DNA from 3 places in the Xanthomonas cassavae CFBP 4642 genome. Region 2 is predicted to be linked to each of the others. Evidence: predicted binding sites of a transcription regulator. Region 2 holds the regulator's gene; each other region holds the start of a gene.
The links. The regulator HrcA, encoded in region 2, represses chaperone genes, less so after heat shock. The targets are predictions, from matches to a motif close to TTNGCACTCNNNNNNNNNGAGTGCNAA.

Region 1 (4,239 bases), 2.0 Mb from region 2:
CGAGCCTTCTTCAACGGTGATCACGCCTTCCTTGCCGACCTTCTGCATCGCTTCGGCAATGATGTTGCCGATCGACTCGTCCGAGTTGGCCGAGATGGTGCCGACCTGGGCAATCGCCTTGTCGTCGGTGGTGGGCTTGGAGATGTTCTTCAGCTCGACGACGGCGGCCTTGACGGCCTGGTCGATACCGCGCTTGAGGTCCATCGGGTTCATGCCGGCGGCCACGGCCTTGGCGCCTTCGCGGATCAGGGCCTGCGCGAGCACGGTGGCGGTGGTGGTGCCGTCGCCGGCGTTGTCGTTGGTCTTGGAAGCGACTTCCTTGACCATCTGCGCGCCCATGTTCTCGAACTTGTCAGCCAGTTCGATTTCCTTGGCGACGGAGACGCCGTCCTTGGTGATGGTCGGCGCGCCGAAGCTCTTTTCGAGCACGACGTTGCGGCCCTTCGGGCCCAGGGTGGCCTTGACGGCATTGGCAAGCACGTTGACGCCACGAACCATGCGGGTACGTGCGTCTTCACCGAAACGAATGTCTTTAGCAGCCATTGTCTGAAACTCCGGGATTTGAGATTGGGGATTGGGGATTGGCTAGAGCGGGTTCCGGGGGAGATGCGGGATCAGCTGCGCGACGCGCACTGACCAATCCCGAATCTCGACTCCCGAATCCCGCCGTCAACGGCTTTAGCCGATGACGGCCAGGATGTCGTCTTCGCGCAGCACCTTGTACTCGACGCCTTCGGACTTGTAGCTGCTGCCGGCGTACTGGCCGTAGATGACCTTGTCGCCCACCTTGACCACCGGCGCGCGCAGGCTGCCGTTGTCCAGCGGCTTGCCGGCGCCGATGGCGACGACTTCACCCTTGGTGGACTTTTCCTTGGCGGAGTCCGGGATCACGATGCCGCCGGCGGAAACTTCGTCGGCTTCGATCGGCTTGACTACAACGCGGTCGTGAAGCGGCTTGATGCTCATAGAGAAAGACCCTCTTAAGTAATTGATTGGCCTGGAAATTATCGGCGATGTTAGCACTCGTATATGACGACTGCCAGCACAGCGCGCGGAAAAAACCCGACAGAGCGGGTGCCGGCCAGAGATTGTGCTGGGCGGGCGGGTTTCAAGGGCCGGGCGCAAAAAATTTTCATCCGCTCGACACGCGGGGGCCACCGTGCAGCCAGGCAAGGCGTGAAGGATCGGGCCGGGGGCATGCGCCGCGACGTTCTGGGCACAGCCACGCGCGGGCGCTCGCCTGCAGCGCAGCCGGCGCCGGGGATTGCAGCGGCTAGGCGCGCTGCGCCGGGATCGCGCCACGCCACGGCACCCTACCCTCCCGAATGACCATTGCCCTGAAGTGGAACCAGGTTCCATCGGCTGTCATGCACAGGCTCTACAGTCGCGAACGCATTCCCCGATCACAAGGAGCTGTCGATGAGATTGCCGTTCCGTCGTCTTCCGCTGGCCTGCGCCGTAGCCCTGGCCGTCCCCACCGCCCACGCCGCGGTGTTCATCAACGAACTGCATTACGACGACGCGGGCGCCTCCGGCGACACCGGCGAAGGCGTGGAAGTGGTGGCCACTGCCGGCGAATCGCTGAGCGGCTACCGCATCCAGCTCTACAACGGCAGTACCCCGGGTGCGGCCACGGTCTACGCCACCACCGCGGTACCGGCCGGCAACCTGGTCAGCTGCGGCAGCCAGGTACGCATCGCCACGGTGAGCTACGCCAGCAACGGCGTACAGAACGGCCCCAACGACGGTGTGGCGCTGGTCGACCCCAACGGCCAGCTGGTGCAGTTCCTCAGCTACGAAGGCGCCATCACCGGCAGCGGCAGCGGCGGCGCCGCGGCCGGGGTCACCAGCCAGAACCTGCCGGTCAGCGAGAGCAACAGCAGTGCGGTCGGCAGCTCCCTGCAGCTCACCGGTACCGGCAGCAGCGCGGCCAACTTCAGCTGGGCCGGCTCGGCGGCGCAGACCTTCGGCGCGTGCAACCGCGGCCAGAGCTTCAACGGCAGCGGCGGTGGCGGAACCACCGGTGCCCCCAGCATCACCAGCACCACGCCTAGCCAGGGCGCGACCGGCTTTCCCGCCGCCGGCGACCTGAGCGTGGGTTTCAGCGAGGCGGTGACGCTGAGCAGCGGCGCCTTTGCGCTCAGCTGCGCCAGCTCCGGCACGGTGGCGCTCAGCCATCCAACCAGCGGCACCCGCTTCACCCTGTCCACCAATACCGCCTTGGTCGGTAGTGAGCGTTGCACCCTGGCGATCACCGCCAGCGCCATCCGCGATGCCAGCGGGCTGAGCCCGGCGGCCAATCAATCCATCGCCTTCACCGTGGCGACCGCCAGCGGCGGCGGCACCGGCTACTACGCGCGGGTGAACACCACCAGCCCCAGCCAGCTGCGCTGCTCGCTCAACGCCACCATCCGCGGCCACACGGTGTACCCGTACAGCGGCACCGGCACCAGTACCTGGACCATCCTGGAGATGGCCGACGAAGACCCCAACAACAGCGGCCGCATCCTGGACGCCTACCGCAACCGCAGCTACGCCAAGGTCAGCGACCGGGCCGGCACCGGCAGCGGGCTCACCTACAACCGCGAGCACACCTGGCCCAACTCGCTGGGCTTCGGCAGCGCCACCGGCGACCGCGGCCTGCCGTATGCGCCCTACACCGACACCCACATGCTGTACCTGACCAACACCACCTTCAACGCCGACCGTGGCAACAAGCCCTACGCCACCTGCACCAGCAGCTGCGGCGAGCGGGTGACCGAGGTCAACGACGGCAGCGGCGGCGGCAGCGGGCGCTATCCGGGCAATTCCAACTGGGTCCGCACGCCGGACGGCAACGGCGGCACCTTCGAGGTGTGGGGCCGGCGCAAGGGCGATATGGCGCGCGCGGTGATGTACATGGCGATCCGCTACGAAGGCGGCCTTGATGCGGCCACCGGCCAGTCCGAGCCGGACCTGGAGCTCACCGACGACCGCAGCCGGATCGTGCAGACCGCGTCCTCGCCCGCCTACATGGGCCTGCTGTCCACGCTGCTGGCCTGGCACCAGGCCGACCCGCCGGACGATGCCGAGCGGGCGCGCAACCAGGTGATCTTCAGCTTCCAGGGCAACCGCAACCCGTTCGTGGATCACCCCGAATGGGCCACCGCCGGCCTGTTCAATTCGGCCAAGCCGGCCAGTTGCCAGCTGGCCAACTGAGCGATACCGGCCCGGCGCCGGATGCGTCGGGCCGGTGCGCTGTGTGTGCGGAGCCGTTCTTGCGATGACCACGGTGCTGCTACGCCACCAGTGCGGGCACCGGAGTCAACCACCGCAGGGGGATCCCCTTGATCCGTGCTGATCCTTCGCCCCCCACTGGCACGCCAGCCGGGGGCGAACTGGATGCCGCGTTCCGGAACCCCCGGTCGATCCCCCGCAGGCAGGGGATTACACTGCCGGGTCCGATGACTGCCTCTTCCCTCCATTTGTTGCTCAGCACCTGCCCGGATGCCGACAGCGCCGAGCGCATCGCCCATGCCTTGCTGGACGAACGCCTTGCCGCCTGCGTCACCCAGCTGCCTGGCGTGCAGTCGCTGTATCGCTGGAACGGGGCGATCGAGCGCAGCAGCGAAGTGCAGTTGCTGATCAAGACCTGGGAAGACCGCCTGCCGGACGCCATCGCGCGGCTGCAGGCGCTGCATCCGTATGAACTGCCGGAGGCGGTAGCGGTCCACGCCAGCGCCGGGCTGCCGGCCTATCTCGATTGGGTCCGGGCCGAAACCCGCTAAGGAATCCTCAACCTCCATGAAGTCCCTGTCCCGCTGGATCGCCCGCCGCATGCTGTTGGCCGCCCCCCTGTTCGCCGCCTCGCTGGCGCTGGTGGCGCCCGCCGCGCAGGCGGTCAGCGAAGCCGACCTGCTGCCGGTGGACCAGGCCTTCGCGCTGAGTGCGCAGGCCGACAGCCGCGACAGCATTGCGCTGCAATGGAAGATCGCGCCGGGCTATTACCTTTATCGCCACCGCATCGGCGTCAAATCCGGCCAGGGCTTTGCCGCCGGCGAACTGACCCTGCCGGAAGGCGAGAGCAAGCACGACGCGTTCTTCGGCCAGGTGCAGACCTACCGCAAACTGCTGCAGGCCACCCTGGCCGGCAAGGCCGAGCCGTCGCTGCAGACCGCGGTGCTGCAGGTGCAGTACCAGGGCTGCGCCGACGCCGGCGTGTGCTACCCGCCGCAGCGCCGCGAGATCCGCGTCACCCTG
Region 2 (4,239 bases):
GCTTGCGGGCCAGGTCGTGCAGGCGGCCGAGACGGCGCTCCATCGCTTCGAACTGGGTGGGGTCGGCATCCAGGTCGTCGCGCACGCGGTCGAGCAGGGCCAGCGCTTCCTCGATCTGGATCACGGCGCTGTCCAGCAGCGCGTCCACCTCGCCCAGGCGCGGTTCGTGCTCGGCCACGCGGGACAGGTCGTGGCGGCTGTCCTGCAACAACCCCAGTGCCGACGCACCGTCATCGCCGTTGAGCTGCTGGGCCACGCTGTCGCAGGCGCCGATCAGCGCGGTGGCATGGGCCTGGCGACGGTGGTTGATGTCCAGCGCGGCAATCGCGGCCGGGTCCAGGTCTTCGCGTTCCAGCTCGGCCAGCTGGTGTTCCAGAAAGCCGATCCGGTCGGAGACATCGCCCTGCGCCGACAGCGCATCGCGCTCGTCCAGCAGCGCCTGCCAGCGCTGGCTGGCCTGGCGCACCTGCTCGCGCTGGGCGCTGTTGCGGGCATAGGCGTCGAGCAGGGCGAGCTGGCTGTGGCGGGCCATCAGCGCCTGGTGTTCGTGCTGGCCGTGAATTTCCACCAGCCGCGCCGCGAGCTCGGCCAGTTGCGAGGAGGTGACCGGGCGGCCGTTGATCCAGGCGCGCGAGCCGCCATCGGCGCGGATGATCCGGCGCAGCTGGCATTGGGCGTCGTCGTCGAGCTCGTTGTCGGCTAGCCAGGCCAGGCCGGGGTGCTCGGCCGGCAACTGGAATTCGGCCGACAGCTCGGCGCGGTCGGCGCCATGGCGCACCACGCCGCTGTCGGCACGCAGGCCGGACAGGAAGCCCAGCGCGTCCACCATCAGCGACTTGCCGGCGCCGGTTTCGCCCGACACCACGGTCATGCCCGGCCCGAATTCCAGTTCGGTGGCGCGGACGACGGCGAAATCCTTGATCGAGAGGTGTCTGAGCATGAGGGTCGAGAGTGAATGCGTTGGGGAAGCTTAGGGCCTGATGGTGCGGGCAGGGAGTCGGACGCTTGCCATCCCCGGGGCCAGACATTATCTATGCCCAGTCTCACCGGATGATCCCATGCGCGCGTCCCAGTCCCCAATGCTCGACCCCCGCGCCCGCCACTTGCTGCGCACGCTGATTGCGCGCTACATCCGCGACGGCGAGCCGGTCGGGTCCAGGACCCTGGCCCAGCATGCCGGACTGGACGTGAGCCCGGCCACCATCCGGAATATTTTGGCCGATCTGGAAGACGTGGGGCTGCTCAGCTCCCCGCACACCTCGGCCGGGCGGGTGCCCACCGCGCATGGCTACCGGGTGTTCGTCGACAGCCTGGTGCAGATGCAGCCACCCGGCGAGGAAGAAGTGCGCCGGCTGCGCGCGGAGCTGGCCAGCGGCAACGGCACCCAGTCGCTGCTGGGCAGCGCCTCGCAGATGCTGTCGGCGATGAGCCATTTCGTCGGGGTGGTCAGCGCCCCGCGGCGCGAGCAGTTCGCGTTCCGGCATATCGACTTCGTGTCCCTGGACGCGCGGCGGGTGCTGGCGATCCTGGTGTTTGCCGACAACGAGGTGCAGAACCGGGTGATCGAGCCGCGCCGCGCCTACGAGCCGGCCGAGCTGGAGCGGGTGGCCAATTACCTCAATGCGCAGTTCGCCGGGCGCGCGCTGGCGGACATCCGCGCCAGCCTGCTGCGCGAGTTGCGCATGGCCAAGAACGAGATGGAGCAGCTGCTGGCGCACAGCGTGGACCTGGCCAGCGAGGCGCTGGTGCCGGCGGAGACCGACGACATGGTGATGGCCGGGCAGACCCGGCTGATGGGGGTGCAGGACCTGTCGGACCTGGACCGCTTGCGCGAGCTGTTCGAGGCCTTCGCCAGCAAGCGCGAGATCCTGCAGCTGCTCGAACGCACCATCCAGGCCCCGGGCGTACGCATCTTCATCGGCGAGGAGACCGGCATGGTGTCGCTGGAAGACGTCTCGCTGGTCACCGCATCGTATACCGCCAACGGCCAAGTGCTGGGGGTGCTGGGGGTGATCGGGCCCAAACGCATGGCCTACGACCGGGTGATTCCGCTGGTGCAGACCGCCGCCCAGGTGCTGGGTGCGGCCATGGAGCCGCCCGGGGCGCGATAACCGCGCTCGATCACGGCGATGGGTTTTCGCTTGAAACGCGCGCGGGCGCCCATATACGGGGTGACGTTGGGGCGGGCGTTCCGCTTGCCCGGGAACTGCAAATGACTCAAGACCACCCCGAATTCGACTCCGAAGACCTGTCCCAGAACCCACCCGAGACCGATCCGCTCAAGGCCGAGATCGAGTCGCTGCGCAGCGAGATCGCCCTGGTAAAGGCCGACGCCCTGCGTGAGCGCGCCGACCTGGAAAACCAGCGCAAGCGGATCGCGCGCGACGTGGAAAACGCCCGCAAGTTCGCCAACGAGAAGCTGCTGGGCGAGTTGCTGCCGGTGTTCGACAGCCTGGATGCCGGGCTGACCGCGGCCGGCAGCCAACCCAGCCCGCTGCGCGATGGCCTGGACATGACCTACAAGCAATTGCTCAAGGTCGCCGCCGACAACGGCCTGACCCTGCTCGACCCGGTCGGCCAGCCCTTCAATCCGGACCAGCACCAAGCGATCAGCCAGGGCGAGGCCGAAGGCATCGCGCCCGGCCACGTGGTGCAGGTGTTCCAGAAGGGCTACCTGCTCAACGAGCGTCTGCTGCGCCCGGCCCTGGTGGTCGTGGCCAAGCACGACTGACCGATCGCGCCGGCTGAACTGCCAGGCGCACGGATGAAACACAGATGCGCACGGGTGGCTTGAACACCTGCGCGCCACCCCCACATCTCAGCCAGACCCGGCGTCGCCGGACACAGCTAAAGACTCATCAGGAGCGTATCCATGGGCAAGATCATTGGTATTGACCTCGGCACCACGAATTCGTGCGTGGCGATCATGGACGGCGGCAAGGCCCGCGTCATCGAAAATTCCGAGGGCGACCGCACCACGCCTTCCATCGTCGCCTACACCAAGGACGGCGAAGTGCTGGTCGGTGCCTCGGCCAAGCGCCAGGCGGTGACCAACCCGAAGAACACCTTTTATGCGGTGAAGCGCCTGATCGGCCGCAAGTTCACCGACGGCGAAGTGCAGAAGGACATTTCGCACGTGCCGTACGGCATCCTGGCGCACGACAACGGCGATGCCTGGGTGCAGACCAGCGATTCCAAGCGCATGGCGCCGCAGGAAATCTCCGCGCGCGTGCTGGAAAAGATGAAGAAGACCGCCGAAGACTTCCTCGGCGAGAAGGTCACCGAAGCGGTGATCACGGTGCCGGCGTACTTCAACGACAGCCAGCGCCAGGCCACCAAGGACGCCGGCCGCATCGCCGGTCTGGACGTCAAGCGCATCATCAACGAGCCGACCGCCGCAGCCCTGGCCTATGGCCTGGACAAGAACGGCGGCGACCGCAAGATCGCCGTGTACGACCTGGGCGGCGGCACCTTCGACGTGTCGATCATCGAGATCGCCGAAGTCGATGGCGAGAAGCAGTTCGAAGTGCTGGCCACCAACGGCGACACCTTCCTGGGCGGCGAAGACTTCGACAACCGCGTCATCGAGTATCTGGTCGATGAGTTCAACAAGGACCAGGGCATCGACCTGCGCAAGGATCCGCTCGCGCTGCAGCGCCTGAAGGACGCCGCCGAACGCGCCAAGATCGAGCTGTCGTCCACCCAGCAGACCGAAGTGAACCTGCCGTACGTCACTGCCGATGCCTCGGGCCCGAAGCACCTCAACATCAAATTGACCCGTGCCAAGCTCGAAGCGCTGGTGGAAGACCTGGTCAAGAAGTCGATCGAGCCGTGCCGCACCGCATTGAACGATGCAGGCCTGCGTGCCAGCGACATCAACGAGGTGATCCTGGTCGGCGGTCAGACCCGCATGCCGAAGGTGCAGCAGGCGGTTGCCGATTTCTTCGGCAAGGAACCGCGCAAGGACGTCAACCCGGACGAGGCGGTGGCCGTTGGCGCTGCGATCCAGGGCGGCGTGCTGGCCGGCGACGTCAAGGACGTGCTGCTGCTGGACGTGACCCCGCTGTCGCTGGGTATCGAAACCATGGGCGGCGTGTTCACCAAGATCATCGAAAAGAACACCACCATTCCGACCAAGGCCTCGCAGACCTTCTCCACCGCCGAAGACAATCAGTCGGCTGTGACCGTGCACGTGTTGCAAGGTGAGCGCGAGCAGGCCCGCTTCAACAAGTCGCTGGC
Region 3 (4,239 bases), 460 kb from region 2:
TGGATCACGGCCGCCTGGTCGACGACATCTCGCCGCAGGATCTGGCCGAATGAGCAAGCTCGCCAATACCGAAGCCGTGGCGCCGTCGCGGTTCGGCGTGTGGATCGACCACCACCTGCACAGCATCGCCTTCAGCCTGGGCCGCGCAATGCGCAAGCCGTGGGCCACGTTGCTGACCATCGTGGTGATGGCCTTGGCGCTGGCGCTGCCGCTGGGGCTGTCGATCGCGCTGGACAACGTTAAGCTGCTGGCCGGCAGCGTGCAGCAGTCGCGCGAGATCAATCTGTTCCTGAAGGTCGAGATCGCCGTCGATGCGGCGCAGGCGCTGGCCGGCGAGTTACGCGCCCGTCCGGACGTCGCCAAGGTGATGTTGCGTACGCCCGAGCAAGGCTTGGCCGAGCTACGTGAGAGCGCAAAGCTCGACGAGGCCGCCGACGCGCTGGGCAACAATCCGCTGCCCACCTTGCTGATCGTGACCCCCACCGATGCCGCCGATGATGCGCAACTGGCCGGCGCGCTGCAGGCGCTGCCGCAGGCCGATCAGGTGCAGCACGATGCGCTGTGGCGCAAGCGTCTGGATGGCTGGCTGCACTTTGGCGAGCGTCTGGTGCAGGTGCTGTCGGCCCTGCTCGGCATCGGCGCGGTACTGGTGGTCGGCAACACCGTGCGGCTGGACATCCAGTCGCGGCGCGAGGAAATCGGCGTGCTGCAGCTGCTGGGCGCCAGCGACGGCTTCATCCGCCGCCCGTTCCTGTATCTGGGCGCCTGGTACGGCCTGGGCGCCGGCGCGGTCGCGCTTGCTCTGATCGCCGCCTCCGGCCTGGCCTTGCGTACACCTTTGGCAACATTGGCCGATAGCTATGGCAGTTCCTTTACCCTGCACGGGCTGGATCTGCTGCATTCTGCGATGGTGCTTGTCGGTACCCTGGTGCTGGGTTGGCTGGGCGCCTGGCTGGTGACCGGCCACTTCCTCCGCCAGACCCGTCCCACCGAGACCTGAGGCCTGCCATGCATCCACCAGATCTCAAACACCTGATCAGCGACGCACCGCGCGTGATGGTCGTCGATGGCTCGAAGCTGGTGCGCAAGCTCATTGCCGACGTGCTCAAGCGCGACCTGCCCAATGTGCAGGTGATCGGTTGTTCCAGCATTGCCGAAGCGCGCGACGCGCTGGAAGCCGGCGCCATGGATCTGGTCACCACCTCGCTGTCGTTGCCCGATGGCGACGGCCTGACGCTGGCGCGCAGCGTGCGCGAAGCCGCCGGCCAGGCCTATGTGCCGGTGATCGTGGTGTCCGGCGATGCGCAACAGCATCTGGTCGAACGCCGCTTCACCGAATACGTCACCGACTATTTCGACAAGGCGCTGGGTCACGAAGCCCTGGCCACCTTCATCCGCGGCTACGTGCAGCCCGAGCCGGTGGTGGGCGCCACCGTGCTGTACATCGAGGACAGCCGCGTGGTGGCCGAGGCGACCAAGCGCATGCTCGAGCGCCAGAGCCTGAAGGTGGTGCACGTGCTCACCGCCGAGGACGCATTCGCGCTGCTCACCGCCGAATCGCTGGGCCGGACCGAGCGCCGCATCGACGTGGTGCTGACCGACGTCACCCTCAAGGGCGAGCTCAATGGGCGCGATGTGGTCGAACGCATCCGCATCGACTTCGCCTACGGCAAGCGCCGCCTGCCGGTGCTGGTGATGACCGGCGACACCAACCCGCGCAACCAGTCCGAGCTGCTGCGCGCCGGTGCCAACGATCTGGTGCAAAAGCCCATCGAAGAGCGCCTGCTGGTCACCAAGGTGCTGTTCCAGCTGCGCCTGGCACGCCTGGAAGACCAGGCCGTGATGCTATGACCGAAGGGGAGGGACGCATCCAGCTGGAACCATCGTGGAAGGCAAAGGTGGGTGATTGGTTGCTGCGCCCGGAAATGCAGGAGCTGTCTGCGTTCTTGCGCCAGCGCAAGGCGGCCGGCGCGCGGGTGTTCCCGCCCGGTCCGCAGATCTTCGCCGCCTTCGATGCCACCCCGTTCGAGCAGGTCAAGGTGGTGATCCTGGGCCAGGATCCGTATCACGGCGAAGGCCAGGCGCATGGGCTGTGCTTTTCGGTGTTGCCGGGCGTGCCGGTGCCGCCGTCGCTGCTCAATATTTACAAAGAAATCCAGGACGATCTGGGCATCCCGCGTCCCGATCATGGCTATCTGATGCCGTGGGCGCGCCAGGGCGTACTGCTGCTCAACGCGGTGCTGACGGTGGAGCAGGGCCGGGCCGGCGCGCACCAGAACAAGGGCTGGGAAGGCTTCACCGACCACGTGGTGGAGACCCTCAACCGCGAACGCGAGGGCTTGGTGTTCCTGCTGTGGGGCAGTTACGCACAGTCCAAGGGCAAGGTCATCGACCAGGCCCGGCACCGCGTGTTCAAGTCCCCGCATCCTTCACCGTTGTCGGCGCACCGCGGTTTCCTGGGGTGCAAGCATTTCTCCAGGACCAACGAGCAGTTGCAGCGCCGTGGTCTGAGCCCGATCGACTGGTCGCTGCCGCCCCGCAACGCCCTGGACACAACCTCTGCCACCGGCTGAACGGCCCCGACGCCAGGCCCATTGGCGGCAGATTTGTCACCGTCTACGCAGGGTGTCGGTGGTAGCGTAGTGATCGAAATCGGGGAGCTCCACGGTAGAACGCCGTAAGGATCTCCAGCCCGAATGTCCTATGAATGGAACGCTGGGAACTCTTTCTATACCCGGCAGTCCAATAGTTCGACTGCTAAGATGGTGCCTATGAACCAGACTACTTCGACTGCCCTTGTGGCAAACAATCTCCCGATTCCCAGTGCGCTCGGTTCGCTGGACGCCTACATCGGTGCCGTGCACCAGATCCCGGTGCTGTCGGTCGATGAGGAGCAGAATCTGGCCCGCCGTTTCCGCGATGAGCTAGATTTGGACGCGGCGCGTGAACTGGTCCATTCCCACTTGCGCTTCGTGGTGCATGTGGCCCGCGGCTACAACGGCTACAGCCTGCCGCTGGGCGACCTGATCCAGGAAGGCAATATCGGCCTGATGAAGGCGGTCAAGCGCTTCGACCCGGACATGGGCGTGCGCCTGGTCAGTTTTGCGGTGCATTGGATCCGTGCGGAAATGCACGAGTTCATCCTGAAGAACTGGCGTATCGTCAAGGTCGCCACGACCAAGGCGCAGCGCAAGCTGTTCTTCAACCTGCGCAAGTCCAAGACCCGCCTGGGCTGGCTCAACGCGTCCGAAGTGACCGCGGTGGCCAAGGATCTGAACGTCTCCGAGCGTGAAGTCATGGAGATGGAGTCGCGCCTGTCCGGGCGCGATATCGGCTTCGATGCCTCCTCGGACGAGGACGACGACCATGGCCCGCCGTCGCCGGTGAGCTATCTGGTGGCCAACGAGGAAGATCCCTCGCAGGCGTACGAGCGGCACGACAGCGAAGATAATCAGCTGCAATTGCTGCGCGAAGGCATGGCCGGCCTGGACACGCGTTCGCGTGACATCGTCAAGCGTCGCTGGCTGGATTCGGAGTCCAAGGTGACGCTGCAGGAATTGGCCGACGAGTACGGCGTGTCGGCAGAGCGTATCCGCCAGATCGAGGCGAATGCGCTGAAAAAGATGAAGGCGCTGTTCGTGGCCTGATCCAGCCGACATGCGGTAAACGTTGAAAGACGGCCCGGGCAACCCGGGCCGTTTTGCATTGGGGCGCCTTGCGCAAAGGTTGCAGCAGGCCTTGAGGGCTTGGCCGGTAGTTCACTCCGGCGAGCGCGCCACCGGCAGATGCCAGCCATAACGGATAGCCATGAAACGCAGGCCGAAACACACACCGGCGCCGGTCGCCAGCGACCAGGCCTGCGGCACTTTCAGCATGTGCCCGATCGCGACCAGCCCGCCACCGGCAAGCGCTGCCACGGCATACAGTTCGGCCTGCAGCACCACCGGCGTGCGTGCGACCAGCAGGTCGCGTGCGATGCCGCCGCCGATACCGCTGAGCATGCCCAGCAAGGTCGCGCTAAGTGGGCTGAGGTGGTAATCCAGCGCCTTGCTGGTGCCGTAGACCGCAAACAGCGCCAGCCCCGCCGCATCGAAGATCTGCACCGGGTTGCGCAGGCGCTCTACCGCCGCATGCCAATAGAAGCCGGCAACGCCGGCCAGGCAGGCGGTGAGCAGGTACTGCGGCTGTACCAGCGCGGCCGGCGGGGTGGCGCCGATCAGTACATCGCGCACGATGCCA

Region 1: the regulator HrcA is predicted to act here: its motif matches at 1,017-1,043, upstream of XCSCFBP4642_RS0104045 (co-chaperone GroES).
Region 3: the regulator HrcA is predicted to act here: its motif matches at 2,735-2,761, upstream of rpoH (RNA polymerase sigma factor RpoH).

Annotation. Positions count from the first base shown of each region.
Region 1 is NZ_CM002139.1:905,666-909,904, reverse strand. It holds gene groL (chaperonin GroEL) at 1-543, opposite strand, end outside; gene XCSCFBP4642_RS0104045 (co-chaperone GroES) at 679-966, opposite strand; gene XCSCFBP4642_RS0104040 (endonuclease) at 1,420-3,198, shown strand; gene cutA (divalent-cation tolerance protein CutA) at 3,444-3,767, shown strand; gene XCSCFBP4642_RS0104030 (protein-disulfide reductase DsbD family protein) at 3,784-4,239, shown strand, end outside.
Region 2 is NZ_CM002139.1:4,078,120-4,082,358, reverse strand. It holds gene recN (DNA repair protein RecN) at 1-940, opposite strand, end outside; gene hrcA (heat-inducible transcriptional repressor HrcA) at 1,080-2,111, shown strand; gene grpE (nucleotide exchange factor GrpE) at 2,213-2,731, shown strand; gene dnaK (molecular chaperone DnaK) at 2,873-4,239, shown strand, end outside.
Region 3 is NZ_CM002139.1:4,538,051-4,542,289, reverse strand. It holds gene ftsE (cell division ATP-binding protein FtsE) at 1-53, shown strand, start outside; gene ftsX (permease-like cell division protein FtsX) at 50-1,000, shown strand; gene XCSCFBP4642_RS0120225 (response regulator) at 1,009-1,851, shown strand; gene ung (uracil-DNA glycosylase) at 1,848-2,573, shown strand; gene rpoH (RNA polymerase sigma factor RpoH) at 2,772-3,647, shown strand; gene XCSCFBP4642_RS0120210 (trimeric intracellular cation channel family protein) at 3,759-4,239, opposite strand, start outside.